3 regions of the Stutzerimonas balearica DSM 6083 genome follow, and region 3 is predicted to be linked to each of the others. Evidence: predicted binding sites of a transcription regulator. Region 3 holds the regulator's gene; each other region holds the start of a gene.
The links. The regulator FliA, encoded in region 3, starts transcription of late flagellar genes. The targets are predictions, from matches to a motif close to CTAAAGTTTNNNNNNNNNNNGCCGNTAA.
Positions count from the first base shown of each region.

Region 1: a site for FliA is predicted at 4,147-4,174, ahead of CL52_RS05425 (methyl-accepting chemotaxis protein). Genes of this name have one in related genera too.
Region 2: a site for FliA is predicted at 6,416-6,443, ahead of CL52_RS09615 (methyl-accepting chemotaxis protein). Genes of this name have one in related genera too.

Region 1 is NZ_CP007511.1:1,184,381-1,194,765, reverse strand. Features, by position in the region: gene CL52_RS05435 (cation:proton antiporter domain-containing protein) at 1-205, shown strand, start outside; gene CL52_RS05430 (outer membrane protein OmpK) at 641-1,453, shown strand; gene CL52_RS05425 (methyl-accepting chemotaxis protein) at 2,136-4,067, opposite strand; gene CL52_RS05420 (TetR/AcrR family transcriptional regulator) at 4,297-4,911, shown strand; gene CL52_RS05415 (sensor domain-containing phosphodiesterase) at 4,908-6,146, opposite strand; gene xth (exodeoxyribonuclease III) at 6,247-7,044, opposite strand; gene CL52_RS05405 (heavy metal sensor histidine kinase) at 7,121-8,479, opposite strand; gene CL52_RS05400 (heavy metal response regulator transcription factor) at 8,476-9,150, opposite strand; gene CL52_RS05395 (GlcG/HbpS family heme-binding protein) at 9,327-9,830, shown strand; gene uraH (hydroxyisourate hydrolase) at 9,847-10,257, shown strand; gene CL52_RS05385 (LysR family transcriptional regulator) at 10,263-10,385, opposite strand, start outside.
Region 2 is NZ_CP007511.1:2,108,657-2,119,041, forward strand. Features, by position in the region: gene CL52_RS09575 (quinoprotein dehydrogenase-associated SoxYZ-like carrier) at 24-773, opposite strand; gene CL52_RS09580 (substrate-binding periplasmic protein) at 805-1,713, opposite strand; gene pedF (cytochrome c-550 PedF) at 1,719-2,156, opposite strand; gene exaA (quinoprotein ethanol dehydrogenase) at 2,466-4,337, shown strand; gene CL52_RS09600 (pentapeptide repeat-containing protein) at 4,503-5,156, shown strand; gene CL52_RS09605 (GNAT family N-acetyltransferase) at 5,248-5,712, shown strand; gene CL52_RS09610 (3'-5' exonuclease) at 5,716-6,363, shown strand; gene CL52_RS09615 (methyl-accepting chemotaxis protein) at 6,488-7,813, shown strand; gene CL52_RS09620 (TonB-dependent receptor) at 7,865-10,165, opposite strand.
Region 3 is NZ_CP007511.1:2,688,411-2,698,795, reverse strand. Features, by position in the region: gene flhA (flagellar biosynthesis protein FlhA) at 1-1,744, shown strand, start outside; gene flhF (flagellar biosynthesis GTPase FlhF) at 1,760-3,043, shown strand; gene fleN (flagellar synthesis regulator FleN) at 3,129-3,959, shown strand; gene fliA (RNA polymerase sigma factor FliA) at 3,977-4,702, shown strand; gene CL52_RS12205 (chemotaxis response regulator CheY) at 4,775-5,149, shown strand; gene CL52_RS12200 (protein phosphatase CheZ) at 5,173-5,967, shown strand; gene CL52_RS12195 (chemotaxis protein CheA) at 5,980-8,211, shown strand; gene CL52_RS12190 (protein-glutamate methylesterase/protein-glutamine glutaminase) at 8,256-9,359, shown strand; gene CL52_RS12185 (flagellar motor protein) at 9,378-10,118, shown strand; gene motD (flagellar motor protein MotD) at 10,129-10,385, shown strand, end outside.

The sequences.
Region 1 (10,385 bases), 1.5 Mb from region 3:
GATGAACGACGCCGAGGCAAAGATCATCTCGACCACCAAGCTGCGCGACATCGGCTTCACCGGGTTGATCGTCTCGCATGCGATGTACGAAGACATCGCCGAGCGCATCCAGGCTGCCGGTGCAGATCGGACCTACCTGACGATGACCGAGGCCGGCACGGGCCTGGCGGAGAACGTCGCGCGCGAACTGCAGCCGGACGCCTGAATCATTGTGTACAAAATGCAATTCAATTGTTCGCATAGCTGAATACAGCCTGCTATAGTCCAGCACGTTATCGGCACCGCGCCGCTGCCTCGTGCAGCGGTGGCCGTGCCCCGCAAGCCCACGACCACACAACAACAACTGGCAGGCTTAGCAATGACTCCACACCCTTGGCAGATCCCTGCCAGCCGACGCATGTCGCCCCTTTCGCGAACCTCGCTCGCCCGTCCAGCGCCCGCCCGACGTCACGGTCCGCCGCCTGCGCTGCAGGACAATCCTCAGCCGCCTGACGCCACCGGCCCGTCGCCTGCGACGCCATGCCTCAGCCGAACCGACGCAGGTTCACCGGGCTGACGCCGCAGCACGCTTCCCGCCTCGCTGCGCTTGCAAGACAATGCGAGGCAAAAAACGACACTTGGCAACCACAGGAACCTCCCCATGCACCTGAAGACCGCTCCCCTCGCTCTGGCCCTGGCGGGCAGCACGCTGGCCGCGCCGGCGATGGCCGAAGGCCTGCTGTACTGGCAGAACAACAGCCTGACCTACCTGTACGGGCACAACTACAAGATCGACTCGCCGATCCAGCAGACCGTGACCTTCGAACACGTCAATGGCTGGAAGTACGGCGACACCTTCTTCTTCGTCGACTCGATCCACTACAACGGCAAGGGCAACGACAACGGCAACGACGACAGCAGCTTCTACGGCGAATTTTCCCCACGCCTGTCGTTCGGCAAGATCTTCCAGCGCGACCTGAGCGTCGGTCCGGTCAAGGACGTCTTGCTGGCCATGACCTACGAGTTCGGCGAAGGCGACGTGGAGAGCTACCTGATCGGCCCCGGCTTCGATCTCGACATCCCGGGCTTCGACTACTTCTCGCTGAACATCTACAACCGCAACACCGACGGCGATCGCGCCGGCGATGGCGTCTGGCAGATCACCCCGGTGTGGGGCTACACCCTGCCGGTGGGCAACTCGGACATCCTCATCGACGGCTTCATCGACTGGGTGGTGGACAACGACCGCAACTCGCGCGGCGAGGAATACCACGCCAACTTCCACTTCACCCCGCAGATCAAGTACGACCTGGGCAAGGCGCTGAACTGGGGCGAGAAGCAGCTGTACGTCGGTATCGAGTACGACTACTGGAGCAACAAGTACGGCATCGAGGATGGCGGCTTCGTGAGCCGCAACTTCGTGGGCAAGACCGACCAGAACACCTTCAGCGCCATCGTCAAGGTGCATTTCTGAGTCTGCGGCAACACCGAAAAGGGCGGCCCGCGGGTCGCCCTTTTTTGTGGTTGAAGACTGATGTGGCAGCGAGACGGGTAGCGGACCGGCGAGCGTTGCGCCGCAGCCGGCCTGATGGATCGGACGCGTGCCGAGCGGGCTGCCAACCCGGATCTCGGCTCTGCGGCCGAGCCACTTGCGCATCGCTCCGGATCGCCGGCCGGCGCGAAACGAGCAAACGCCCGACAGCACGATCTCGCCATTTCACGGCCCGATTGCCCGCTCCGGCGCTGCACAGGGGCCCCTTCACGAAGGGACGTCCTTGCCTCGCGGCGCCGTCCATCGTCACTCGCTCGGCCTCCACGCCTCACGTCTTCCGTGCACAGCACCACCCGGCCTTCTGGCGCGGGCGCGGCCGCGTCACCGAGAAGTTCGAGCAGAGCACTTCGCCAGGCTCCGCTCTGTTTTGGCTTCACCTCACCTTGCAAGGTCTGACAGGCAACGCCAACGGCCCCTCGGAGGCCGAATGGAGCCCGCGCGGAAAGAAGCCAGCGACATGGGGTCGGCGATTGGAAAACGCGCATCGCCCGCCAGGCTCCACCAGGCCGGCAGGCGCCTCGCCAATCGCCATCACGCTGCGCGAACCGCAGTGGCCAAACCAGGCGCGCAAGAAACGGAGGTTCTGCGCCACGGCCGCTGCCCCTTACAACCGGAAACTTCCCATCTGCCGCCCCAGGTCCACGGCCAGTTGCGAGAGCGCCTGACAGTCGCTGCGGCAGGCCTGAACATCGCGCGCGGTGGCCTGCGCCAGGTCGGCGATACCCTGCACATTGCGGGTGATCTCCTCGGTCACGCTGCTCTGCTCCTCGGTCGCGGCAGCCACTTGGGTGTTCATGTCGCTGATCGACTCGACCTGCTCGGTGATTGCGCCGAGCGACTGCCCGGTACGCTGGCTGGCCGCCACGCCGGTGCCGGTGGCCGCCTGGCCGGCGTGCATGGCGCCGACGGCGGTCTCGGCACCGCTCTTCAGCCGCGCGATCATCTGCTGGATCTCGTCGGTGGAGGCCTGGGTGCGACTGGCCAGGGTCCGCACCTCGTCGGCGACCACGGCAAACCCTCGGCCCATGTCGCCGGCACGGGCGGCTTCGATCGCCGCGTTCAGCGCCAGCAGGTTGGTCTGCTCGGAAATGCTGCGAATCACCGCCAGCACCTGATCGATGGAAGCCACCTGCTGCGCCAGCTCGGTCACCGAACCGGCTGCCTGGCCGATCTGCCCGGACATCCGCTCGATATGGGCAATGGACTCGCCAACCACCTGGCGCGCCTCCAGCGCTTCGCTGCGCGCGCCCTGCGACGCCTGCGCGGCGTTGCTGGCATTGCGCGCGATCTCCTGCACGGTCAGGCCCATCTCGTGCACGGCGGTAGCCACCATGTCGGTCATCTCGTGCTGTCGCCCGGCGCGCATCGCGGTGTCGTCGACCACCCGCGCAACCTGGCCGACCGCCGTGCGCAACTGCTCGCCGGTCTTCAGCACGTCGCCGATCAACCCGCGCAGGCTGGCAATGAAGCGGTTGAACCCTCGCGCCAGGTCGCCAAGCTCGTCGGCCCGGCTCTCGTCGAGCCGACGGGTCAGGTCACCGCCACCGCCGCCGATCTCGACCAGCGCGGCCGTGACCTGCCGAATCGGCCGTACCAGTCCGCGAGCCAGCAGCACGATCACGCCGAGAAAGGCCAGGCCAATGGCCGCGCCGATCAGGCTGGTGGTCCACAGGGTGCGCCGTGCCTCGCCGAAGATCTCGGCCTCCGGCACCTCGGCGACCAGCTGCCAGCCGAGGCCTTCGAGCGGCTTGGCCATGGCCAGAAAGGTCTCGCCGTCGCGCTCGAAGCGCACCACCCCGCCGCTGCCGGACTGCAGTTGCCCGGCCGCCTCGGCGCCGGTCAGCTCGGTGAGCGCGGCACGCCCGTTGCGCTCGCTCTGCGGATGGATCTTGACCTGTCCGTCACTGCCGACGAGGTATACCTCGCCGCGCTCGCCAAAGCGGAAGTCGGCGATCAGCGCGGACATGCTGCTCAGGCTGTAGCCCAGCCCGGCGACGCCGAGCACACGCCCGCCGGCGCTGATGCGCTGATTGATGAACAGCGTCGGCTGGCGGGTCGCCTTGTCGATGTCCAGCTCCAGCCGGCGCTCCTGACTGCCGTCGACCAGGCTGTAGAACCAGGCGTCGGCGGCTGCCGAGCGCGACAGCGTGCGGCTGAGCCCCGCGTCGGAATAGTAGTGCCCGCTGTCGAGCACGGCGATGGAGGTGGCCAGTGCGTTCTGCTGCGTCTTGACGCCGTGCAGGTAGCGGGCAATGGCGGCGGCCTGCTGCGGGTCCTCGCCCTGGCCGAGCCAGTCATGCACCAGCGTGTTGCCGGCGATCGCCGCGGTCGCGGTGATCGGGCCGGCCAGGGTGCGTTCGATGTCATGCGCGATGGCGTTGATGTTGGCCGGCAACGCCTCGTCGAGCAGGTAGCGCTCGGCCAGCCGTTCGACGGCAGAGGCGTAGACCAGAATGACGATCAGCAGACTCGTCAGCAGGGCAGCGCCCATGCTGAGGATCAACTGCCACTGGATGCTGCGCTTGAAGAACGGCATGGAGGCAACCTCGTGCGGGTAATTTCGTACACATCATTTGGCCATCACTGTACACAATTTTCAGTACAGGCAAACAGGCTTAGCGGCCTGCCGCCGCTGAACTTGATAGCGGAACCGCCGACCGACGCGGCGCCCGACGAGCGGCGGTGCGGTTGAGAGGCCGAAGAAGCGGGTGCTAGCATGCCGCGCAACGCCGCCTGGCCGGGCGGTGCCAGCCAAGCAGGTCCGCATGTCGAGCATTCGTGAGCGCAACAAAGAACTGATCCTGCGTGCCGCCAGCGAAGAATTCGCCGAGAAGGGCTTCGCCGCCACCAAGACGAGCGATATCGCGGCCCGCGCCGGGCTACCCAAGCCCAACGTCTACTACTACTTCAAGTCCAAGGAAAACCTCTACCGAGAGGTGCTGGAAAGCATCGTCGAGCCGCTGCTCGAAGCATCCGCGCCGTTCAACGAGCCCGGCGAACCGGGCGATGTGTTGCGCGCCTACATCCGCACGAAAATCCGCATCTCGCGCGACCACGCCTACGCATCGAAGGTCTTCGCCAGCGAGATCATGCACGGGGCGCCGCATCTGTCGCCGGAACGCGTGGCCCAGCTCAACGCCCAGGCGGCGCACAATATCGCCTGCATCCAGCGCTGGATCGACGCCGGGCTGATGGCCAGGGTCGACCCCAACCACCTGCTGTTCAGCATCTGGGCGGCCACCCAGACCTACGCCGACTTCGACTGGCAGATTTCCACCGTGACCGGCAAGGCGGCGCTCGAAGACAGCGACTACGAGGCGGCGGCCGAAACCATCATCCGCCTGGTGCTCAAGGGCTGCGAAGTCACCGAGCGCACCTAGCTGGCCGCGCCCAGCGGCGCCGGGCGGCCGAGCAGATAACCCTGGGCCTTTTTCACGCCGAGCGTGCGCAGCACGGCCAGCTCCTCCTCGGTTTCCACCCCTTCGGCAACTACCTTGCTGCCGGTTTCCGCGGCGAAGCGGATCAGCGCGGCCGCCAGCGCCCGGCAGTTGCTGTCGCCGTCCAGGTTATTGATCAGGCTGCCGTCGAGCTTGATGACGTCCGGCCGCAGCCTGAGGATGTGGCGGAAACTCGCATAGCCGGCACCGGCATCGTCGACCGCCAGGCGCAGGCCGCGCTCGCGCAGCGGGCGCAGTTCTTCCTCGACCCGCTCGTAGTCGCAGATGCAGGCATGCTCGGTGATCTCCAGCATCAGCCGCGCCAGCGGCTGCTCTTCCAGCACCGGCCTCAGCTGGCCGCCGATGATGGTCTCCGGCGAGACGTTGAGCGAGATATAGCTGTCGCCTGGCAACTGCTCGAGCCCCTTGAGCGCCTCGACGATCAGCGCGATCTCCAGCTCGCGCTGCAGGCCGACCTCGCCGGCCTCGAGAAACCAGCGGTCCGGCGAGCGCAGCGGTTCGCCGCTGAAGCGCGCGAGCGCCTCGTAGCCCAGTGCCGTACCGGCTTCGAGCTGGACGATGGGCTGGTAGACCACGTGGTAGGCCTGCGAGCGCAAGGTCTCTTCGATCCGCGCCAGCTTGCTTCGCTGCACTCGCGCACGGCTGGTCTGGCGTTGCAGCAACTTGCCGGCGAAACCGGCGAACAGGCGCAGCGTGTGCAGGTCACGCACGTTCAGCGTGTGGTCGGGCTGGCTGCTGAAGCAGCAGAAGGTGCCGAACAGGCTGCCGTCGCTGAAACGGATCGGCACCCCGAGGTGTGCGCCGACTACCACGCCAGGCGTATGCGGAAAGGCGCTGGCCGGCAGCTGGCCGGTATCGGGAATGAGTTCGGGCAGGCGGCCGTCGACGACACGCTGGCAATAGGTCTCGTCCAGCGGGCTGCCGGTGTTCTCGGCGATCGGCAGCGGGCTGGCGCGGCCATCCACATAGCGGAAGATCCGCTGGCCTTCACGAAACTCGCCGATAAAGGCCACATCCATATCCAGGTGCAGCCTGACCGCATGCAGGGCCTCTGCGAGCATCTCGCTTATGGTCATGTTGCTGGACTCGAACTCCAGCACCGAGAAAGGCCCCCGTCGCTCGGTCGCCTCCTCCGGATTCGATTCCTCACCCACCATGATTCCCTCCTGCGCTGCCTCGAACGGGTCGGCACTTTACGTAGCGCTTCTGATTGCAAGGGGCCACTGCACCCTCGAAGTTCAGACCACCCGTTTGGCGCTATCGTTTCCCTGGCGCAGCCTCGAGTAAGACCCAGGTCGGCGCGTGGTCACTGGCATGTTCCTGCCCGCGCACCCAGCGATCCACGCCAGCGTCCTGCAGGCGCGGCGCGAGGTCCGGGCTGAGCAGCAGATGGTCGATGCGCAGCCCGGAGTTCTTCTGCCAGTGCTGTCGAAAGTAGTCCCAGAAGGTGTAGATGCGCTCGTCCGGGTATCTGGCGCGCAACGCGTCGGTCCAGCCCTGCGCCAGCAGGCGCTCGAAACATTCGCGGCTTTCCGGCTGCAGCAGCGCGTCCTTCAGCCAGGAGCGCGGGTTGTAGATGTCCTCGTCGGTCGGCACCACGTTGTAGTCGCCGGCCAGCACCACCGGATGCCCGCTGGCGAGCAAGCCGGCGGCGTGCTCGATCAGCCGCTCGAACCAGGCCAGCTTGTAGTCGAACTTCGGCCCGGGCTGCGGGTTGCCGTTGGGTAGATAGAGGCTGGCGACGATCACCCCGTGCACCGCGGCCTCCAGATAGCGGCTGTGGCTGTCGTCCGGGTCGCCGGGCAGGCCGCGGCGGATCTCCAGCGGTTCGCTGTCACGGGCAAGAATGGCCACGCCGTTCCAGGACTTTTGCCCGTGCCAGATGGCGCCGTAGCCGGCGCCACGGATGTCATCGATGGGGAAGTCGGCATCCTGCGCCTTGAGCTCCTGCAGGCAGACCACATCGGGCTGCTCGCGCGCCAGCCACTCGAGCAGGTTGGGCAGGCGCGCACGGATGCCGTTGATGTTGAAGGTGGCGATTTTCAAGCGGTCCACAAGCGCCTCGCTGCTCAGCCGATAGTGTTCACCTTAGCTGTGACCGCACAGGCCCGCATCCGTCCGCCCCATGTCGTCAGTCGGGACCGAGCGGCAAGCGCAGGGTGAACACGGTGGCCTGCGCGTCGCTGCTCACCTCCACCTCGCCGCCGTGCAGCTGCGCGATCGAGCGCACGATGGCCAGCCCCAGGCCGCCGGAATCACCCGGCTCGGCGCGTGACGGATCGCAGCGGTAAAAGCGGTCGAACAGCCGCGGCAGGTGCTCGGCGGCAATCGCCGGCCCCAGATTGATCACGCTGACCATCCGCCAGCCGTCCTCTGAGCCGCTGACGATGCGCACCGGGCTGTCGGCCGCGCCGTAGCGCAGCGCGTTGGCCAGCAAGTTTGCCAGCGCCCGGCGAATCAGTTCGGGGTCGCCGCACAGCTCACCCTCGGTCTCGTCGAGCAGCTGGATGCCGCGCTCTTCGGCGACGCCTTCGAAGTAGTCGCACAGTTGCTCGACCAGTGCCGGCAGTGCAAAGCGCTGCCGCTCGATGGCCGCCGCCGGCTGCTCGGCACGGGCGAGAAACAGCATGTTGTCGATCATCCGCGCCAGGCGCTCGTACTCCTCCTGATTGGAGGCCAGCAGTGCCTGGTAATCCTCCGCCGCGCGGGCACGGTGCAGCAGTTGCTGGGTCTGGCCCATGAGGTTGCCCAATGGCGTACGCATCTCGTGGGCCAGGTCCTCGCTGAAGCGCGACAGCCGGGCGAAACCCTGTTCCAGCCGGTCGAGCATCTGGTTCAGCGCCACGCGTAGCGGTTCCAGCTCGTTCGGCACGGTCGAGTCGTCCAGGCGCAGGTGCAGATGCTGCACATTGATCGCCAGGGCCTGACGCGTCAGCTGGCGCACCGGGCGTAGCGCGCGCCGGCTGATCAGCCAGCCGAGCACGGACGCCAGCAGCGCACCGAGGCTCAGCGCCCACCACAGCTTCACACGGTAGGCCGCGAGCATCTGTTCGCGCTCGGCTAGCAGGCGCCCGGCCACCAGCGTCAACCCCGCCTCGCCCGGCAGCCGCCGCCAGGCCAGCCGCGCCTCGCCGATATCCTGCAGCGCCGCAGCGTCGCCGGCCGGCAGTGGCGGAATGGGCAGCCGCGCCGGGTTGATCTCGATCAGCGCGCGCCCCTGGGCATCCAGCAGCCAGAGCAGGCTGTCGCGGTTGCCCAGCATGTTCTCGTAGAGCTGCGGCCGCTGGCGCAGCGCGTCGATGCTGGCGCTGTCATCCAGCAGTGCCTGCATGCGCTCCAGCCGGCCGAGCAGCGCCTGGTCGTCGCGCCAGACGATCTCGCGCGCCAGCGAGCGGTACAGGTAGAGGCCGATGGCCCCGAGCAGCACCACCGCGACGAGGGCGAAGGCCAGCGCCAGGCGCAGGCTGAGCGAGCGTGGCAACAGACTCATGCCGAGAGGTCCAGCACGTAGCCCATGCCGCGCACGGTGTGGATGAGCTTGAGCGGATAGGGATCGTCGACCTTGGCGCGCAGCCGGCGGATCGCCACGTCGACCACGTTGGTGTCGCTGTCGAAATTCATCTGCCAGACCTGCGAGGCGATCTGCGCGCGGGACAGCACCTCGCCCTGACGGCTGAGCAAGAGGTGCAGCAAGGCGAACTCCTTGTTGGTCAGGTTGATGCGCTCGCCCTGACGGGTGACGCGGCGGCGCAGCAGGTCCAGCTCCAGGTCGGCGACGTGGAAACGTTCGACCTCGCGCGGCGGGCCGCGCCGCAGCAGGGTGCGTACCCGCGCCAGCAGCTCGGCGTAGGAAAAGGGTTTGATGAGGTAGTCGTCGGCGCCCAGTTCCAGCCCGCGCACCCGGTCTTCCACCGCATCGCGGGCGGTGAGGAACAGCACCGGCGTGTGCGCCGAGCGCTGGCGCACCACCTGCACCAGCTGCCAGCCATCGAGCCCGGGCAGCATGACGTCGAGGATTACCAGATCGAACGTTTCCTCCTCGATCAGGTGTTTGCCGTCGACGCCGTTGCGCGCGACCTCCACCCGGTAGCCGGACTCCTCCAACCCACGCTTGAGGTAGTCGGCCGTCTTGGCCTCGTCCTCCACCACCAGAATTCGCATCGGATTACCTCATTGATGGCGCATAGGTTATGGGGCCAAGGACTTGTCAGCCATTACAAAAGCGTAATGCGCAGGCAACGGTTCTGACGGGCGGCGGGCGGCGGGCGGCGGGCGGCGGGCGGCGGGCGGCGGGCGGCAGCATGCGCCTCGAAGCTCAGCCACCCAAGGAAACCGATATGCGTATCGCCGCCACACTGTCACTGCTGGCCCTGGCAGTGCTTACCCCGGCCCTGAGCGCCAACGCCGCCACGCCGACACCGATCACCCAGCAGAACGTCTCGCTGGCGCTGGCCGACGGCCTGATCCAGCAGACTCTGGACGCCTGCCATGCGCAGAACCGCACCGCGGTGGTCGCCGTGGTCGATCGCGGCGGCAACCTGGTTGCCCTGCGCCGCGACGACAACGTCGGCCCGCACAACACCCTCGCGGCGCAGCGCAAGGCCTACACCGCGCTGTCGAGCAAGACACCGACCCGCCTGTTCGCTGAGCGCGCCGCCGCCACGCCGGATGCCGCCAACCTCAACACCCTGGACGAACTGCTGCTGCTCGGCGGTGGCGTGCCGCTGAAAGTCGGCGACGAGCTGATCGGTGCCATCGGCGTGGCCGGTGCCGGCGGTGCCAGGAACGACGAGGCCTGCGCCGTGGCCGCCATCGAAAAACTGCTGCCCTCCTCCCACTGAAGAAAAGGAAAACACCATGAAAGCACTACGTTCCATCGCCGCCGGCTTGATGCTCAGCGGCCTGTCCGGTCTCACCCTCGCAGCTGGCAACCCACTCAGCGTGCACGTGCTGAACCTGGAGAACGGCCTGCCCTCGCCGGACGTGCGCGTCACCCTGGAACAACGTCAGGGTGACACCTGGAAATCACTCAACAGCGGCGAGACCAACGCGCAGGGTCGGATCACGGCGCTCTACCCGGAAGGCAAGGCGCTGGAGAAAGGCACCTACCGCGTCACCTTCAAGACCGGCGACTGGTTCGCCACGCAGAAGGCCAGCACCTTTTTCCCCGAAGTTCCGGTGATCTTCGAAGCCGATGGCAGCGTCGAGCACTATCACATCCCGCTGCTGCCGAGCCCCTACGGCTTCTCCACCTACCGCGGCAACTGAGCCGCTCAGCGCACTTCCCAGTAGCCCGGTGCGTTGTAGATGTCCTTCAGGTAGTCGATGAAGAAACGCACCTTGGCCGGCAGGTAGCGCTGCTGCGGGTAGACGGCCTGGATGTCGTAGGCCGGCAA
Region 2 (10,385 bases), 580 kb from region 3:
AGGAAGATTGAGGTGCGCGCCCGTCAGAGCGCGGCTTCGAACTCGTTGCCGTTGTTGTCGCGCAACCAGAGCTGCGCCGGCTCGTCGGTCTTGAGCTCGAGGCTGATAGTCGGGTTCTCGGCGACCGCCGGGTACAGTTCAAGGGTGGCCAGCGGCTGGCCGTCGGCGCCGCGCAGCACCGCCTGATTCAGAAAGAACTCGGGGATGCCGCCGACCAGGCCATTGTCCATCGGATGCGAGATCTGCATGCGCAGCCGGCTCGCGTCGCCGCGCGGGAAGCGACCGCCCAATACCTCGCCCAGGTGATCCTCCCAGCCTGGTTGAGCACGTACCACACTGGGCGCCGTGCAACCGCCGCCAGCGGCATCGACCTTGGCGCCGCCCATGTGCCAGACGCCGTCGCGGGTCAGCACGGCGGCGCGCACAGGGGTCGCCTGCTCGACGCGGATGCGGATCGCCACCAGCGGCAAGGCCTTTTCGCCCGGCTCGAAGGTGAAGATTCGCGGGATCGGGTTGAGATCGGCCCAGGCTTCGATGCGCACCACGTCCTCGCCCAGTTCGCGGGCGTCGATCAGCACCGGCACCTGGCGCGCATCCTCGGCGAAGGGAGGCAGCTGCACCCGCACGCGCTCATCGAATACGTAGGGTTCGCCCTTGAGCAGGTTGCGATGGTGGTGTTCCCACATCACCGATTGCAGGGGGTCGGGCTCGCCGGCCTGCAGATAGGCCGGCCCCAACAGCAGCAGTGTCAGCATCAGCGTTCGCATCGGCATCTCCAGCCTCCTTTTGACGCCCGACCGGCACTCAGCGATTGACCACCTCGCCCTGCCCTTGCTGGTACAGCTCGGGTTTTTCGTAGCGCATGCCGTAGGCCGCGTAGATCTGCTCCATACCGCCGTCGTTGACCAGCGGCTCGAGTATCTCTTCCAGAGCGTAGGCCAGCTGGCGGTTGGATTCATGTACCGCCATGCCCAGATCCCAGGCCTGACGGCCCATGTTGGGATAGGCGTTCTCGGCCAGCTTGAGGTGGCTGTCGGCGGCCTGGGCGACCAACCAATCGATTTCCCCGCGCATGGCCATGGTGGCATCGACCTCGCCCTTGACCATCGCGTCGAAGGCCAATCGCGGCGTGGGGTAATGATGGGTATTGGCAGCCATCCGGCCGTTGAAGACCGAGGTCATGTAGAACGAGGGCACGCTCTCGACCTCGACCCCGATGGGGTGGTACTGGAACACCGCGACGCTCGGCACGTCATCCATCCGCCGGTCGTCATAGGCCATCTGCCAACGTTCGCGCTGGTAGGGGCCGAACATGGCGACCAACTCATTGACCAGCTCGCCGACGTCGTTGCGCCGCAGGGAGAACTCGCGGTCGTAGGGTACGCGCAGCATCACGTCGGCGAGCACGTCGCGGCGCAGGTAATGCCCCTTCCAGATGAAGTTGCGCAGGTCGTCATCGAGCGTCTCGCCGGGGGTCACCCAGAGCAGCTCGAGCTTCAGACCCAGGCCCTCGGCAAGCTTGGCGGCGAGATCGACATCCACACCGCGAGGCTTGCCGTCGGCCCTGTAGCTGTAAGGCGGGAAGTTGTCGTACACCGCCACCTTCAGCACGCCAGATTCGACGATATCGTCGTACGACCGGACCTGCGCGGCCTGCGCCGGCATCATCGCGCAAGACAGAATCAGCCAGACCAGCAACAGGAACCGGTGCATGGCGATCACCGCTTGGCCGCTTCGCTTTCGATATAGGTACGGATGGCCCACAGCGCTTCCTGGCTGAGGGTGTCGGCCATGCGCGGCATGTACACCGCCCCGTCACGCACCGCGCCGTTGATCACGCGCTCCTTGAACCACTCGTCGCCGTCCATGTTCGCTTCCAGGTCGCGCAGGTCCGGTGCGATACCGCCGGAAATGGCTTCCAGGCCGTGGCAGCGGGCGCAGTTCTGGTTGTACGCCGACGAGCCGATTTCCACGGCGCGGTCATGGTATTCGCTGGGCGCGCGGAAGGGGTTCTCATCGGCCCACTCTTCGCCCAGATCGGGCAGTCCCTTGGTTTCCACAGGCTGCGGCGTGACGTCGCCGTGGGCCAGAGCGAGGCCCGATACGCCGATGAAGCCTGCAGCCAGCAGAGCACGCAGAAGATTGTTCTTGTTCATGGACTACCACCCTTGGTTCGTTGAATCTGAGCAAGGCTGCTCCTGAACGGAGCGCATGGCAGGCATCTTGAAACCGGCGGCGTCCCGGCAGAATCCTGCTTTGGATGCCATGCCCTACTCCCTTGGTAGTAGCGCCTGCGACCTGCGGGTGAGCGCCTGTAGTAGCAAGGCGAAATCACAGCAGTTCGGGAACGCATCCCGGCCTCGCCGGGCGTTTTTCCGTTTCGACGCGCAGGGCGCGCTCCCACTATTCGAAGCGCCAGGCCACCAGACGGCGGCCTCGTTCGACTAGACAAGGGAAACGCAACCATGACAACAAGATCGCACCCCGGCAGCAAACGCCCCCTCGCCCTCGCCGTGCATTGCCTCGCCCTGGCCGGCAGCCTGGCGCTGGCCGGCGCCGTGCAGGCCAAGACCGTCAGCTGGGAAGACATCGCCAACGACCACCTCACCACCCGCGACGTGCTGCAATACGGCATGGGGACCAGCGCACAACGCTACAGTCCGTTGGCGCAGGTCAATACCGAGAACGTCTTCAAGCTGACACCGGCCTGGTCCTACTCCTTCGGTGACGAGAAGCAGCGCGGCCAGGAGTCGCAGGCCATCGTCCATGACGGCGTCATCTACGTCACCGGCTCCTATTCGCGGGTGTTCGCCATCGACGCCAAGACCGGCAAGCGGCTGTGGAACTACACCCATCGCCTGCCCGACGACATCCGCCCGTGCTGCGACGTGGTCAACCGCGGCGCCGCAATCTATGGCGACAAGATCTTCTTCGGCACGCTGGACGCCGCGGTGGTCGCGCTGAACAAGGACACCGGCAAGGTGGTGTGGAAGAAGAAATTTGCCGATCACGGCGCCGGCTACACCATGACCGGCGCACCGACCATCGTCAAAGACCAGAAGACCGGCAAGGTGCTGTTGATTCACGGCAGCTCGGGCGACGAGTTCGGCGTGGTCGGCCAGCTGTTTGCGCGCGACCCGGACACGGGCGAGGAAGTCTGGATGCGCCCCTTCGTCGAAGGGCACATGGGGCGTCTCAACGGCAAGGAGAGCACGCCGACCGGCGACGTCAAGGCGCCCTCCTGGCCGGATGATCCCAACCACCCGACCGGCAAGAAGGAAGCCTGGAGCCACGGGGGCGGCGCTCCCTGGCAGAGCGCCAGTTTCGATCCGCAGACCAACACCATCATTGTCGGCGCCGGCAACCCGGCTCCCTGGAATGGCTGGGCGCGTACCGCCGACGGTGGTGATCCGAAGGACTACGACAGCCTTTACACCTCCGGCCAGGTCGGCGTCGATCCGAGCACCGGCGAGGTCAAATGGTTCTACCAGCACACGCCGAACGACGCCTGGGACTTCTCCGGCAACAACGAACTGGTGCTGTTCGATTACAAGGACAAGAACGGCAAGACGGTGAAAGCCACGGCCCATGCCGACCGCAACGGTTTCTTCTACGTCGTCGATCGCACCTCCGGCAAGCTGCAGAACGCCTTCCCCTTCGTCGACAACATCACCTGGGCGAGTCACATCGACCTGAAGACCGGTCGCCCGGTGGAGAACGAGAACCAGCGCCCGCCGCTGCCCGAGCCCGGCGAGAAGCATGGCAAGTCGGTGGAAGTCTCGCCGCCGTTCCTCGGCGGCAAGAACTGGAACCCCATGGCCTACAGCCAGGACACCGGGTTGTTCTATGTTCCGGCCAACCACTGGAAGGAGGACTACTGGACCGAAGAGGTCAGCTACAAGAAGGGTTCGGCCTACCTTGGCCAGGGCTTCCGCATCAAGCGGATGTACGACGACCACGTGGGGATCCTGCGGGCGATGAACCCGACCACCGGCAAGGTGGCCTGGGAGCACAAGGAAAAACTGCCGCTGTGGGCCGGCGTGCTGGCCACCAAGGGCGGCCTGGTGTTCACCGGCACTGGCGACGGTTTCTTCAAGGCCTTCGACGCCAAGACCGGCAAGGAGCTTTGGAAATTCAACGTCGGCACCGGGATCATCGCCCCGCCGATCACCTGGGAGATGGACGGCGAACAGTACATCGGCGTAACGGCCGGCTATGGCGGCGCCGTGCCGCTGTGGGGTGGCGACATGGCGGTGCTGACCAAGCCGGTCGCCCAGGGCGGTTCGTTCTGGGTCTTCAAACTGCCTGAATGGGACAAGAAGACCGCGCAACGCTGACCGGCCAGGCCGTGCCGAGCAGGCACGGCCCTCGCCGCCCTACCCGGCCGGCGAACATCGCCCGCCCTTCGGTCCCGAGTTGGCGCTCTCGCCGAAGGGCGAGGCGGTGTTTCGCATGGCCTTCCCGGGTCGCCCGGTGCGACCGGAACTGCCGGAGCCATCCCCATGAAGATAATCAACGCCCTGCTGTTGCCCCTGGTCCTGCTGGGCAGCGCCCATGCGCTTGCCGAAGACGACGCGCGCCTGGTCATCAACGGCTGCGTCATCGAGCCGGACAGCCAGTGTCCGAACGCCGACCTGCGCGGTGCGAACCTCGCCAACCAGGATCTGCGCCGGATCAACCTCGCCGGCGCAGACCTCAGCGGTGCCGACCTGCGCCACGCCAATCTCGACCTGGCCAATCTGGAAAAAGCCAGGCTCAAAGGCGCCAACCTCACCCGTGCCAGCCTGCAACAGGCCAATCTGCGCCTGGCCGACTTCAGCGAGGCGCGGCTGGTCGCCATACGCGGTTGGGGCCTGTTCGGCCAGGCCGCACAGTTCCGCCAGGCCGACCTGACCGGCGCCTTTCTGGAGTTCGCCCGCCTGAGCGGTGCAAAGCTGCACGACAGTCGTCTGATCGCGGCAGACCTGGAGATGGCCTGGCTGAGCAAGGCCGACCTCAAGGGCGCGGACCTCAGCGATGCCAACCTGCAGGAGGCCAAGTTCAACGATGCCAACCTGGCCGACGCCAACCTCAGGGGTGCGCGCCGCCATTACGCCACCTTCCAGGGCACCAACATGGAAGGCTGTCGTGACTGCCCGATCGGCTGGGAGCGCTGAGCGCGCCGGCATGGACTCAGTCCACATCTGCCGCTAGGGTTGCCCGATGAGCGGCGCCGCCCGGCGCCGACAGCCGGAGCGAGGCAGGTCAATGCCCGATATCACCGCGGCAAGGTTTCCCGAGGACCGCGATGCGGTTCTGGCAATCTTCACCGAGTACGTTCGCAGTCCGAGCGTCAGCCTCGACTATCAAGGATATACACGCGAGTTCGCCGAACTGCCCGGCGCCTATGCGGCACCGGCGGGCTGCCTGCTGCTGGCTCGCGTCGGCCGCGAGGTGGTGGGCTGCGCCGCCCTGCGCCGGGTCGACGACACCACCTGCGAGATGAAGCGCGTTTATGTGCGTCCGCAGGCGCGTGGCCAGGCGCTCGGCCGGCAATTGGTCGAGCGCATCCTTGCCGAAGCGCGTCGGGCTGGCTACCAGCGCATCTGCCTCGATGTGTTGCCGGAGTTTACCGCGGCGCGCCAGCTCTATCATTCGCTCGGCTTCGTCGCTGCTGAACCGGTAAGCGTCAATCCGGTGCCGGGCACCGCCTTTCTCGGCCTCGAGCTGTAACCGATGGCCAATCTGCCGATTGTTCGCCTCAAGCCGCCTGGCGAAGCCGGCGAACTGGCGCCGTTCGCCGGCATGCCGCCGGAGCGGATCGTCATGCCTGACAGTGCGGCGAGCTGCGAAGCGGTACTGCGTGAGCTGCTCGCCTGGCCAGGTCCGATTGGCTTCGATACCGAGTCCAAACCCACCTTTCGCGTCGGTGAGCATTCGGACGGTCCCCACCTGATCCAGTTCGCTACCCCGCAGCGCGCCTACCTGCTGCGGGTCGCCATTGCTGAATGCCTGCCGGTCGCCAGGGCCGTGCTGGAGAACCCGCGCCTGGTGAAGCTTGGCTTTGGCCTGAAGTCCGACCGCAGCCGTCTGCAGGGCCGGTTGGGCATCGCCTTACGCGCCGGCATCGACCTGGGCAGCGTGTTGCGCTACGAGGGGCGCAAGGGCCAGGTCGGCTTGCGCGGTGCGCTGGCAGCCCTGCGCCAGGAGGCGATCGCCAAGTCGCGCCGGCTGTCGACGTCCAACTGGGCAAACCTGCAACTGAGCGAGGCGCAGCAGCGTTACGCCGCCGACGACGCCTATGGCGCGCTGCAGGTATTCGCGGCGCTCGAGGCCGAGGTGCAGCAAAGGCTCCTCGCGCTCGCCCGTACGCCGGAGCGGTGATGTCATTGCGACAGCCTATCGGGCCGATAGAGCAAATTGTCGTCCGGGGTCTCTCCAGTTCGCCGTAGCGCGGCCGAATTACACAGTGGGCGGTAGGTCCCTCCCTTCACTGGATGCCAAGAAAATGTTCAACAACCAACTCAAGCGGGAGCTGTCGGCGCTTCGCGAGGAAGCCTCGATCAGCCGACAGATCAAGGACTCGCTGTACCGCGAGATGATGGTCCTCGAAGTGGACCCGCAAGGACGCATCCAGCATGCGAACGAAACCTTTCTCGCCGAAATGGGCTACCGCCGCGACGAGTTGCTCGGCCGACCGCTCGACGGCTTGTTTTCCGCGCAATTTCGCAGCGAGGCCAACTATTCCAGGCTGCAGACCGCGATACGCCAGGGCGAGCATTTGTCCGGCGCCTACCGCCTGTTGCGTGCCGATGGCAAGGAGGCCTGGCTGCGCTCGATCTGGCAGCCGATCAAGGCGGCCGATGGCGCGCTGCTGCACATCACGCTCTGCGCCAACAACCTGACCCGCACCATCGAGTCCTCGCGCGAGGCCGAGAGCGTGATCAACGCCCTGCAGCGTTCGACCGCGGTGATCGAGTTCGACCTGAGCGGCCACGTGCTGACCGCCAACCAGCGCTTCCTCGACGGCATGGGCTATCGCCTGGAGCAGATCCAGGGCAAGCACCACCGAATGTTCTGCGAACGAGAGGAAGCCGAGTCGGCCGAGTACCGCGCCTTCTGGGAGCGCCTCAACCGCGGCGATTTCGTGGCGGCCCGCTTCAAGCGCATCGATGCCCTTGGCCGTCCGGTATGGCTGGAGGCTTCCTACAATCCGGTGCACGACGCCTACGGCAAGCTGTACAAGGTGATCAAGTTCGCCACGGTGATTACCGAGCAGGTTCAGCGCGAGATGGCGGTGGCCGAGGCGGCGACGATCGCCTACAGCACGTCGCAGCAGACCGACCTCAGCGCCCAGCGTGGTGCGCAGGTGGTGCAGCAGACCGTCGAGGTCATGCATCAGATCGCCCAGCAGATGCAGGACGCGTCCGATGGCATCGAGGCGCTGGACAAGCAGTCGCAGCTGATCAGCGCGATCCTCAAGACCATCAGCGGCATTGCCGACCAGACCAACCTGCTCGCGCTCAACGCCGCCATCGAGGCCGCGCGTGCCGGTGACCAGGGGCGTGGCTTCGCTGTGGTGGCCGACGAGGTACGCCAGCTCGCCGCGCGAACCAGCAAGGCGGCCGAGGAAATCGTCGGGGTGGTGCAAAAGAACCAGGACCTGGCGCAAGCCGCCGTGCACAGCATGTCGGCCAGCCGCAGCCAGGCCGAGCAGGGCCTGGAATTCGCCAATCAGGCCGGCGCGGTGATCGTCGAAATCCAGGACGGTGCGCAGCGGGTGGTCAGCGCGGTCGGCCAGTTCGCCAGTCAGCTGAACAGCGACAATCGCTAGCGGCGCACGCTGCCCGCACGGCCAGACAACCTGCCTGGCCGTGCGCTCGCGTTACAGCGCGTCCCAGGCATAGCGCACGCCCAGCCAGCCGGCACGCGGCGCCCCCGGGGCGATGAACTGCTCATGGCGCCATTCGTCCGGGTCGCTGGCGAAGGCGTTGCCGGCGCCGACAAAGGGGTTCTCCGCGAGCGCGCCGGCTGTCGCGTAGCGCTTGTCGAACAGGTTGTCGACTCGACCGAACAGCGTCCAGCCCGGTGCGAACCGGTAATCGGCGGTGAGATTGACCACCGCATAGCCCGCCAGCTTTCCGCTGCCTTCGAATTCGTCGTTGGGCCGGTGACGGTTGTTCTCGTTGCCGCGCACGTACTGATCCGAGTAGGCCAGCACGGTGGTGCCCAGCCGCAACCGGTCGTTCAGGTTCCAGTCCAGGCCGAGCTTGAGGTTGTGTCGGGGCAACCCTGGCAGGTAGTCGCCGCTGGCGATGCGGATTTCGTCGTCCGGGCAGCCGCCCTCGCCTTCGGTGCTGTTGTTCTCGGCAAGAATGCAGGCCGAAGAGCGGAAGGTCGCATGCAGCCAGGTGTAGTCGACCCGCCAGTCCACCGGCCCCTGCGTGCCGGCCAGGCCGAACTCGATGCCCTGGCGCTGCGTGCGGCCGAAGTTGGTGAAGTAGCCCTGGCTGCCGCCGGTGCCGACGAACAGCAGGTCGTCATGGTTGATGCTGCGGAAAGCCCCGAGATTCCAGTGCGTGCCGCCGGCCAGCTCGCCGCGCAGGCCGAGCTCCAGCGTGCGCGTGACGACCTGTTCGAGGAAGGGGTCGGCGGCCATGGCGTTGGGCAGGCTGCAGGGATTTTCGGGATCGGCGCAGCCGAGTTCGATCGGCGTCGGCGCACGGTTGCCCTGCGAAAAGCCGCCATACAGCGTCAGCGCCGGCTGCAGCTGCCAGGCAAAGCCCAGGGCCGGGTTGAGTTTGTGGTAGGTGAAGTCGCCGTCGAGGTTGTCACCCATGCGGTCGGAGTTGACCACGCGGGTGCGGTTGTAGCGCAGCGAGCCGGTCAGCTGCAGGCGCTCGGTCAGTGACCAGGTGTCGGTCGCATAGAGGCTCGAGGTGCGGGTGCGACCCAGCAGGCTGTTGACCTGCTCTTCGTCCTCGCTGGCAAGGATGCCGCGCTCGTCGGTCAGCTCGCCGCCCTGCTCGCTTTGCTGGAAGCTGGCGCGTGTGTTGTCGTGCGTCAGGCCGAAGGCAAACTGGTGGGCGCCGGCGTAGTGCGTCCATTGCAGCGCCAGCCCGTAGGCGCGCTGCGTGGTCCGGGTGCGGTTCAGCACGCCGCTTTCCGGGCCTTCGCCGATGAAGCCGTCGTCGGCCCACTCCTCGTATTCATCCTCGTATTCGTCGTTGCCGTCGCCATTGAGCGTCTGCGTGCGGGTGCGACGCAGGTAAAGGGTGCCCGATAGCCGATCGCGCTCGCTCAGCCAGTGGCTGGCCGAGAGTGCCATCAGGTGGCTCCTGTTCTCGGTCTGGTCGGGATAGGTAAAGATCGCGTCTTCGTCGCGATCATGCAGGCTTTCAGGCAGCAGGCCGTTGCCGATCAGGTCGTTGTCGGCATGCGCCAATGTCAGCGCCACGTCGGTGCTGTCGCTGGTCCAGGCGAACTTGCCGAACAGCTGCCGCACTTCGGAGGGCGAATGGTCACGCCAGCCATCTTCGTCCATGCCTTCGGCCGCCAGGTACCAAGAGAAATTCTCGTGGCTGCCGCCCTGCTCGACCGCCGCGCCGTAGCGCCCGAAGGAGCCGCCGTACACCTCGGCCGAGCCGCCCGGATGGGTATCGCCGCGCTTGGTTTGCAAGGCCAGCGCCCCGCCCAGGGTGTTGAGCCCGTAAAGCGGGTTCGAACCGGGCACGAGCGTGGCGCTGGCGAGCGCGGTATTGGGTATCAGGTCCCAGTGCACCACGTCACCGAAGGCTTCGTTGATCCGCACGCCGTCGAGAAACACCGACATGCCCTGCGGCGTGCCCAACAGCGGCGAGGCGGAGAAGCCGCGGTAGTTGAGGTCCGCCTGGTAGGGATTGCCCTGGGTTTCGTTGAGATTCACGCTCGGCAGGCCGCGCTGCAGCTTTTCGGCCAGCGATTGCCCTCCCAATCGATCGAGCTGCCGCTCATCGAGTGTCTGCACATTGGCAGGCACCTGGTCCTTCGGCAGGTCGATGCCCGGCAGCGGAGTCGTGGCGACGACCTCCGCAGCCTCCAGTTCGAGTGGCTCGTCGGCGTGAGCCAGGCCGGGCAACAGGCCGGCGATGGCCAGGGAAAGCAGCGTGCGCCGGGGCAGCCGGCGACTACTGAACTGAGACTGCATCGGGTAGTTCCTTGTTCTTGTCAGGCGGATCGGGCCGAACGAGCCGGCGGGCGGCTCCCTACGTCGGTTTGGGCAGGCCGTGCTGGCAACCTGCCAGGGCGATTATCAGAAGGAGTCTGGCTGCGCCGACAGGGAAGATTTCCCGGTTCGTGCGGGAAAACTTCCCGGCGCCGCGGAGATTGGTCGTACGACCTGCGCATTAGGTCTACGCCGCCTTTCG
Region 3 (10,385 bases):
CGTGGTGTTCGCGATCCTGATGATCATCAACTTCGTGGTGGTCACCAAGGGTGCCGGGCGTATCTCCGAGGTCAGCGCGCGCTTCACCCTCGATGCCATGCCGGGCAAGCAGATGGCGATCGACGCCGACCTCAACGCCGGGTTGATCGACCAGGCCGAAGCCAAGAAGCGGCGCGCCGAGGTCTCTTCGGAGGCGGACTTCTACGGATCGATGGACGGTGCCAGCAAGTTCGTCCGCGGTGATGCCATCGCCGGCCTGCTGATTCTCTTCATCAACCTGCTCGGCGGCATGGGCATCGGTATGGCCCAGCACGGCATGAGCTTTGCCGAGGCCGGCCAGGTCTACGCGCTGCTGACAATCGGTGACGGCCTGGTGGCGCAGATCCCGTCGCTGCTGCTGTCCACCGCAGCGGCGATCATGGTGACGCGGGTCACCAGCTCCGAGGACATGGGCCAGCAGGTCAATCGGCAGATGTTCTCTTCGCCCAAGGCGCTGGCGGTGTCGGCGGCAATTCTGATCGCCATGGGTCTGGTGCCGGGCATGCCGCATTTTTCCTTCGTCGGGCTCGGTGCCCTGGCTGCGGCCGGTGCGTACTGGATCTGGTATCGCCAGAAGCGCACGGAGAAGCAAGCCGAGCAGGAGGTGCAGAAGCAGCAGGAGATGTTGCCGGCCCAGCGCGCCACCGAAGCCAAGGAGCTTGGCTGGGATGACGTCACGCCCGTCGACATGGTCGGGCTGGAGGTGGGCTACCGCCTGATTCCGCTGGTCGATCGCAACCAGGGTGGGCAGTTGCTCGGACGAATCAAGGGCGTGCGCAAGAAGCTGTCGCAGGATCTGGGCTTTCTCATGCCGTCGGTGCACATCCGTGACAACCTCGACCTGATGCCTAACGCCTACCGGCTGACCCTGATGGGGGTCAGCCTGGCCGAAGCCGAGGTCTATCCGGACCGGGAGCTGGCAATCAACCCCGGGCAGGTGTTCGGTCCGCTCAACGGCATCGCCGCCAAGGACCCGGCCTTCGGCCTGGAGGCGGTCTGGATCGAGGGCAGTCAGCGCGACCAGGCTCAATCGCTTGGCTACACGGTGGTCGATGCCAGCACGGTGATTGCTACGCACCTGAACCAGGTGCTCTACAAGCATGCTCACGAACTGCTGGGGCATGAGGAGGTCCAGCAGTTGCTGCAGCTGCTGGCCAAGAGTTCGCCCAAGCTCGCCGAGGAGCTGGTGCCGGGCATGGTGTCGTTGTCTACGCTGCTCAAGGTGCTGCAGACGCTGCTGCAGGAGCAGGTGCCAGTTCGTGACATTCGCACCATTGCCGAGGCCATCGCCAATGTCGCCGGCAAGAGTCAAGATCCCGCCGCGATGGTCGCGGCAGTGCGTGTCGCGCTGTCGCGTGCAATCGTGCAGAACGTGGTGGGACTAGAGCCGGAGCTGCCTGTCATCACGCTCGAGCCCCGGTTGGAACAGATATTGCTCAACAGTCTGCAGAAGGCCGGACAGGGTGCCGAAGATGGCATCCTGCTGGAGCCGGGAATGGCCGAAAAGTTGCAACGCTCCCTCGTGGAGGCCGCGCAGCGTCAAGAAATGCTCGGCAAGCCGGCGATTCTCCTGGTGGCGGGTCCGGTTCGTGCGATGCTCTCGCGCTTCGCGCGGCTCGCGGTGCCGAACATGCATGTGCTGGCCTACCAGGAAATTCCGGACAACAAGCAGGTCACCATCGTTTCGACGGTGGGACAGAATTAATCGAGGGTGCAGGCCATGCAGGTCAAACGTTTCTTCGCCGCCGATATGCGCATCGCCATGAAGATGGTTCGCGACGAGCTGGGCGCCGATGCCGTGATCATCGGCAACCGGCGCGTGGCCGGCGGCGTGGAGCTGACGGCTGTGCTCGATTATCCGGTGCAGGCCGCGCCCGAAGCGAAGAAGCCCAATCCCGCGCTCGAAGCCGAGCTGCGCAAGACGCAGACGCGCATCGCCAGCGCGCATGCAGAACTGTCCGGTGCCCGGCCGCAGCCGGCACAGAATCGTCAACTGCTTGACGAGCCCAAGCCGGCGCCGGCACCCGAGCCGGTGTCGAACGGCGCGGCGCCGGCGCTCGACAGCCGGGCCATCGAGAGCATGTACAGCGAGCTGCAGGGGCTGCGTGAGCTGATCGAAGTACAGCTCGGCTCCATCGCCTGGGGCCAGGAGCAGAGCCGTCGTCCGCAGCAGGCCAGCCTCTGGCGCCGCCTGCAGCGCGTCGGCCTGCCGGCCGAGCTGTCGCGCAGCCTGCTGGAAAAGGTCTCCACCGTCAGTGATCCGCGGCAGGCCTGGCGCATGCTGCTTGCGCACCTGGCGCAGTCGATCAAGGTCAGCAAGAACGAGCCGCTGGAAGAGGGTGGCGTGATTGCCCTGGTCGGCCCGGCAGGCGTCGGCAAAACCACTACCCTGGCCAAGCTGGCCGCGCGCTACGTGCTCAAGCACGGCGCGCAGAGCATTGCCCTGGCGAGCATGGACAACTATCGCATCGGCGCGCAGGAGCAGCTCAAGACGCTGGGGCGAATCCTCGACGTGCCGGTGGTGCAGATCGATCCCGCCAAGCCATTGGCCAGCTCGCTGGCGTCGCTGGCACGCAAGCGGGTCATCCTTATCGATACCGCCGGCCTTCCGGCCAGCGATCCGACCCTGCGTCAGCAGCTGGCCGCGCTGTCGGACCGAGGCGTGAAGTCACGCAATTATCTGGTACTGGCCGCGACCAGCCAGAGCCAGGTGCTCAAGGCGGCGTGGCACAACTATCGCCGCTGCGGCCTGAGTGGCTGCATCCTGACCAAGCTGGACGAGGCTGGTTCGCTCGGTGATGTGCTGGGGCTCACGATCAGCCAGCACTTGCCGATAGCCTACCTGGCCGACGGGCCGCGTATTCCGGACGACCTGCATCTGCCGCGCAGCCACCAACTGGTCAGTCGCGCTGTCAGTTTGCAGTCGGACGAAGAGCCGAGCGAGGAAACCATGGCGGACATGTTCGCCGGCTTGTACAACGAATCGTCGCGGCGGGCGGGTTGAGCGCGCGCTGGCAATCGAATAAACCTGATGCGTCCGCAAGGCGCATCGTCGGCCCCTTGGGCCTGCTACATATGGGCGTTTGAAGATGGGTATGCATCCCGTACAGGTGATTGCGGTGACCGGCGGCAAAGGTGGCGTCGGCAAGACCAATGTGTCGGTCAATCTGGCACTGGCCCTGGCCGATCTCGGTCGCCGCGTCGTATTGCTCGACGCCGACCTCGGCCTGGCCAACGTCGATGTGCTGCTGGGTTTGACCAGCAAACGCACGCTGGCCGATGTGATCGCCGGTGAGTGCGACCTGCGTGACGTGCTCATCCAGGGGCCAGGCGGCATCCGCATCGTGCCGGCCGCCTCCGGTACCCAGAGCATGGTCCAGCTCTCGACCCTGCAGCATGCCGGTCTGATCCAGGCCTTCAGCGAGCTGGGCGATGAGCTCGATGTGCTGATCATCGACACCGCAGCCGGTATCGGCGACGCCGTGGTGAGCTTCGTGCGTGCCGCCCAGGAAGTCTTGTTGGTGGTCACCGATGAGCCGACGTCCATCACCGACGCCTATGCGCTGATCAAGCTGCTCAATCGCGACTACGGCATCAGCCGCTTCCGTGTGCTGGCCAACATGGCCCACGCGCCGCAGGAAGGCCGCAACCTGTTCGCCAAGCTGACCAAGGTCACCGAGCGATTTCTCGATGTCGCGCTGCAATATGTCGGCGCGATTCCCTACGATGAGTCGGTGCGCAAGGCCGTGCAGAAGCAGCGCGCCGTCTACGATGCCTATCCTCGGGCGAAGTCCTCGCTGGCGTTCAAGGCCATTGCGCAGAAGGTCGATACCTGGCCATTGCCTGCCACCCCGCGTGGGCACCTGGAGTTCTTCGTCGAGCGACTGATCAATCCAGGCACTGCCGGGAACCACGAATGAAAACTGCCGGATCCGCTATGTATTACAGCAAGGCACACGAAAAGGATGCGCAATATCGCCTGATCGATCAGTACGCCCCGCTGGTCAAGCGCATCGCCTACCACCTGTTGGCCCGCCTTCCGGCGAGCGTGCAGGTCGACGACCTCATCCAGGCAGGGATGATCGGGCTGCTGGAAGCGGCAAAGAAATACGACTCGGGCAAGGGCGCCAGCTTTGAAACCTACGCCGGCATCCGCATCCGCGGCACCATGCTCGACGAGGTGCGCAAGGGCGACTGGGCGCCCCGTTCGGTGCATCGCAACTCGCGCATGGTCAGCGAGGCGATCCGCGGCATCGAAGCCAGAACCGGGCGTGACGCTAAAGATCACGAGGTTGCGGCCGAACTTAAGTTGAGCCTCGACGAGTACTACGGGATTCTGGGCGATACGCTTGGCAGCCGGCTTTTCAGCTTCGACGATCTGCTGCAGGAAGGCGAGCACGGCGAACTGAACGAGGATGCCGGCAGCGCGCACCCGGAACCCTTCCGCGACCTCGAAGACGAGCGTTTTCAGCAGGCCCTGGCCGATGCCATCGCCAATCTGCCCGAGCGGGAAAAGCTGGTGCTGTCGCTGTATTACGACGAAGAGCTGAATTTGAAAGAAATCGGTCAAGTGCTGGGCGTCAGCGAATCGCGCGTAAGCCAGCTGCATAGCCAGTGTGCCGCGCGTCTGCGGGCGCGCCTTGGCGAGTGGCGTGCCGCCTGATCGACTGTATTGCTGCGAGACGTGCTCGGTTGCCGAGATTTTGGAATTACGGAGGTCGACTTGGACAAGAACATGAAAATCCTCATCGTCGATGACTTCTCGACGATGAGACGCATCATCAAGAACCTCTTGCGTGATCTGGGGTTCACCAATACGGCCGAGGCCGACGACGGCACCACGGCCTTGCCGATGCTCAAGAGCGGCAGTTTCGATTTCCTGGTGACTGACTGGAACATGCCCGGCATGAGCGGCATCGACCTGCTGCGCCAGGTGCGTGCCGATGAGCGCCTCAAGCATCTGCCGGTACTGATGGTCACCGCTGAAGCCAAGCGCGACCAGATCATCGAAGCGGCCCAGGCCGGGGTCAACGGCTATGTGGTCAAGCCCTTCACCGCCCAGGTGCTCAAGGAAAAGATCGAGAAGATCTTCGAGCGCGTCAACGGCTGAAGCAGCAACGCCGCGAGGGCACTATGACGCAAGCAGATCAAAGCCTGGCAGAGTTCGAAGCGACTCTGAAGGCCAACGCCCCCAAGTTGATTGAAAGCCTGCAGCAGGGTCGTTTCGACGAAGCGACGCAGATGTTCAATGAGCTCAGCCAGGCGCGCAACCACAGCCTTTATCAGGAAGTCGGCAAGCTCACCCGCGAGCTGCACAACGCCATCGTCAAGCTCGAGATGGATACCTGTGCCACTGGCGGCGATCCGTCACCGATAACCGATGCCACCGACCGGCTTTCCTATGTCGTGGAAATGACCGAGAAGGCCGCCAATCGCACCATGGACCTGGTGGAGGAGTCCGCGCCGCTGGTCAACTACGTGAGCTACGAGGCCCAGAGTCTGACGGCGGACTGGCAGCGCTTCATGCGCCGCGAAATGGACGCCGACCAGTTCCGCAGCCTGGTCAAGCGCATCGACCAGTACCTCAAGCGCAGCATGAACGACGGCAGCCTGTTGTCGCAGAACCTGAGCGAAATCATGCTTGCCCAGGACTTCCAGGATCTGACCGGACAGGTCATCAAGCGCGTCACCCGACTGATCACCGAGCTCGAAAGCAACCTGCTCAATCTCGTCTTGATGGCGGGTCAGGTGGACCGTGTTGCAGGCATCCAGCATGACCGCGATGCCATGCGCGCCGAGCAAGAGAAGAAAAAACAAGAAAAATCACCGTCCAACGGTGAAGGTCCGCAGATGCATGCCGATAAGCGTGAGGACGTCGTGTCGGGACAGGACGACGTGGATGATCTGCTTTCGAGCCTGGGTTTTTAGGGGAACAGGAATATGAGCTTCGACGCCGATGAAGAAATTCTCCAGGACTTCCTGGTAGAGGCCGGCGAGATTCTCGAATTATTGTCTGAGCAGCTGGTGGAGCTGGAAAGCAGCCCCGATGACATGGCCCTGCTCAATGCGATCTTTCGCGGGTTCCACACCGTCAAGGGCGGCGCAGGCTTTCTGCAGCTGCACGAGCTGGTCGAGTGCTGCCACGTTGCCGAAAACGTCTTCGATACGCTACGCAAAGGCGAACGCCGCGTAGATTCCGAGTTGATGGACGTAGTGCTGCAGGCCCTGGACTCGGTCAACGCCATGTTCAATCAGGTCCGTGAGCGCGTCGAGCCGACCCCGGCATCGCCGGAGCTGCTGGCCGCGCTGTCGCGTCTGGCCGAGCCGGCAGGCGCCGAAGAGGCCGCACCGGCGGCCGAACCTGCTCCCGAGCCGGTCGTAGCGGCTGCCGAGGACTCGGTAGATAACGAGTACGAGCAGCTGCTCGATGCGATCCAGGCGCCGGCGGCCGAGCCGACGGCCGAGTCGGGCGCAGCTCCTGATGAGATCACTGACGACGAATTCGAAGCACTGCTCGACCAGCTGCACGGCAAGGGCAGCTTCAGTGGCGCTTCCGACGCCGCGCCGGCTGGCACGGCGCCCGCTGCCGCAGCCCCAGAGCCGGCATCCGACGAGATCACCGACGACGAATTCGAAGCGTTGCTCGACCAGCTGCATGGCAAGGGGCAGTTCGCCCCGGACGCTGAAAAGCCGGCCGCGCAGCCAGGCAAGCCGGTCGAACAACCGGTTGCTGCCGCGAGCGAAGCCACCGGCGGCGAGCACATCACCGACGACGAATTCGAGGCGCTGCTCGATCAGCTGCACGGCAAGGGCAAGTTCGAGCCTGCCAGCGTGAGTTCCAGCGCCGCCGAGGCGACGCCGCCAGCGGCACCGGCCAAGCCCGCGGAAAAAGCCACCAAGCCGGCGGCGGCCAAGGCGCCGGCGGCTGCTCCGACACGCGCCGAGGCACCAGCCCGTGGCACGCCTGCCGCGGCGAGCGCCACGGCGGAGAAACCGGCCAGCGAAGCGGAAACCACCGTGCGGGTCGATACCGCACGCCTGGACGAAATCATGAACATGGTCGGCGAGCTGGTGCTGGTGCGTAACCGCCTGGTACGCCTGGGTGCCAGCAGTGGCGACGAAGCCATGGCCAAGGCCGTGTCCAATCTCGACGTGGTGACGGCCGATCTGCAGAGCGCGGTGATGAAGACGCGCATGCAGCCGATCAAGAAGGTATTCGGTCGCTTCCCGCGCCTGGTCCGCGACCTGGCGCGCAGCCTGAAGAAAGAGATCAACCTCGAGCTGGTCGGTGAAGAGACCGACCTCGACAAGAACCTGGTCGAAGCGCTGGCCGATCCGCTCGTGCACCTGGTGCGCAACGCGGTCGACCACGGCATCGAGACTCCCGAGGATCGCGAAGCCGCAGGCAAGCCGCGCACCGGCCGGGTAGTGTTGTCCGCCGAGCAGGAGGGTGACCACATCCTGCTGATGATCACCGACGACGGCAAGGGAATGGACGCCAATGTCCTGCGCGCCAAGGCCGTCGAAAAGGGCATGCTGGACAAGGATGCTGCCGATCGCCTGAGCGATCTGGAATGCTACAACCTGATCTTCGCCCCGGGTTTCTCGACCAAGACCGAGATTTCCGATGTGTCCGGCCGCGGGGTCGGCATGGACGTGGTGAAGACCAAGATTTCCCAGCTCAATGGCACGGTGAACGTCTTCTCGACGAAGGGGCAGGGCTCGAAGGTCGTGATCAAGGTGCCGCTGACGCTGGCGATCATGCCCACGCTGATGGTCATGCTTGGCAACCAGGCATTCGCCTTCCCGCTGGTCAACGTCAACGAGATCTTCCACCTCGACCTGTCGCGTACCAACGTGGTCGATGGCCAGGAAGTCATCATCGTCCGGGACAAGGCGCTGCCGCTGTTCTACCTCAAGCGTTGGCTGGTGCACGGGGCGGCGGACGAGGAGCAGGGCGAGGGGCATGTCGTCATTCTCAGCGTAGGCAACCAGAGCATCGGTTTTGTCGTCGACCAGCTCGTCGGGCAGGAGGAGGTGGTGATCAAGCCCCTGGGCAAGATGCTGCAGGGCACGCCTGGCATGTCCGGCGCCACGATTACCGGCGACGGACGCATTGCGCTCATCCTCGATGTTCCCAGCATGCTCAAGCGCTACGCGCGTAGGGCCTGATCAGTAGGGCGGGGGTCTGCGGACCACCGCCGCTAGGAGTGTTTATGGCAGTCAAGGTCCTGGTGGTGGACGACTCCGGCTTCTTTCGCCGGCGCGTCACCGAAATCCTCTCATCGGACCCCGCAATCCAGGTCGTCGGCACCGCGACCAACGGCCGTGAAGCCATCGACCAGACGATGGCACTCAAGCCCGACGTCATCACCATGGATTACGAGATGCCGATGATGGACGGCATCACCGCGGTACGTCAGATCATGCAGCGTTGTCCGACGCCGGTCCTGATGTTCTCCTCGCTGACGCACGAGGGCGCGCGCGTCACGCTCGATGCGCTGGATGCCGGCGCCGTCGACTACCTGCCGAAGAACTTCGAGGACATCTCGCGCAACCCGGAAAAGGTCAAGCAGCTGCTCTGCGAGAAGGTGCACACCGTCTCGCGCAGCAATCGGCGCTACAGCGGCCTGGCCCACTCCAGCCATGCTGCGCCGATGCCGGCTGCACGCAGTTCGAATTTTTCTTCGCCTGCCGCAAGCCCGGCGCGCAGCGCCAGCGCTGCGCCGGGCGCGACTGCCGCGAGCCCGAAGCGCAAGGCCTACAAGCTGGTTGCCATTGGAACTTCGACGGGTGGGCCGGTGGCGCTGCAGCGCGTGTTGACTCAGTTGCCGTCCAGCTTCCCGGCTCCGATCGTGCTGATCCAGCACATGCCGGCGGCCTTCACCAAGGCGTTCGCCGATCGCCTCGACAAGCTCTGCAAGATTCGCGTCAAGGAAGCCGAAGACGGTGACCTGCTGCGTCCGGGGCTCGCGTTGCTGGCGCCAGGCGGCAAGCAGATGATGGTCGATGGGCGTGGCTGTGTGCGCATCCTGCCCGGCGACGAGCGGCTGAACTACAAACCCTGCGTGGACGTGACCTTCGGCTCGGCCGCCAAGGCCTATCACGACAAGGTTCTGGCCGTGGTGCTGACCGGCATGGGCGCCGATGGTCGTGAGGGCGCGCGCCTGCTCAAGCAGAGCGGCAGCCAGGTCTGGGCGCAGGATGAGGCGAGCTGCGTGATCTATGGCATGCCGATGGCCATCGTCAAGGCGAACCTCAGCGATGCCGTGTACGGCCTCGACGATATCGGGCGCCATCTGTCCGAGGCCTGCATCTAGATGAAGGCGGTTCTCTAGATGGATGTGCTCAGCCTTATCGGGCTGACCCTCGCGTTTGTTGCCATCGTCGGTGGCAATTTTCTCGAAGGGGGGCATGTCTCGGCGTTGCTCAACGGGCCGGCGGCACTGATCGTGATCGGCGGCACGCTCGGCGCGGTCCTGCTGCAAACCCCGGTGGCGGTGTTCATGCGCGCGGTGAGCATGGTCGGCTGGATCTTCTTTCCGCCGCGGATCGACATGATCGGCGGCATCTCCCAGGTGACCGGCTGGAGCAATACCGCGCGCAAGGAAGGATTGCTCGGCCTCGAGCCGGTGGCGGAAACCGAAGCCGATCCCTTTGCGCGCAAGGGACTGCAGCTGCTGGTCGACGGCGCGGAACCGGAAGTCATCCGCGGCGTGTTGGAGGTCGATCTGTACACGCAGGAGGCACGTGATCTGCGTGCCGCGAAGGTCTACGAGAGCATGGGCGGCTATGCACCGACCATCGGCATCATTGGCGCGGTCATGGGCCTGATCCATGTCATGGGCAACCTGGCCGACCCGAGCCAGCTGGGTAATGGCATTGCGGTCGCCTTTGTCGCCACGATCTATGGGGTAGGCATGGCCAACCTGTTGCTGCTGCCCATCGGCAACAAGCTCAAGAGCCTCGTGCAGCGCCAGACGACCTACCGTGAAATGCTGCTCGAAGGCGTGCTGTCCATCGCCGAAGGCGAAAACCCGCGTTCCATCGAGATGAAGCTGCAAGGCTTCATCGACTGAGGCGATCACCATGCCACGCCGTCGCGCTGCCGAGGAACACGAAAACCACGAACGCTGGCTGGTGTCCTACGCGGACTTCATCACCCTGCTGTTCGCCTTCTTCGTGGTCATGTACGCGATCTCGTCGGTCAACGAGGGCAAGTACAAGATCCTTTCCGAGTCGCTGGTTGGCGTGTTCAATCAGCCGGATCGCGCGGTCAAGCCGATTCCGATCGGCGAAGAGCGCCCGCGTACCACCGACCCGGCACGCTCGCAGGTCGATCAGCC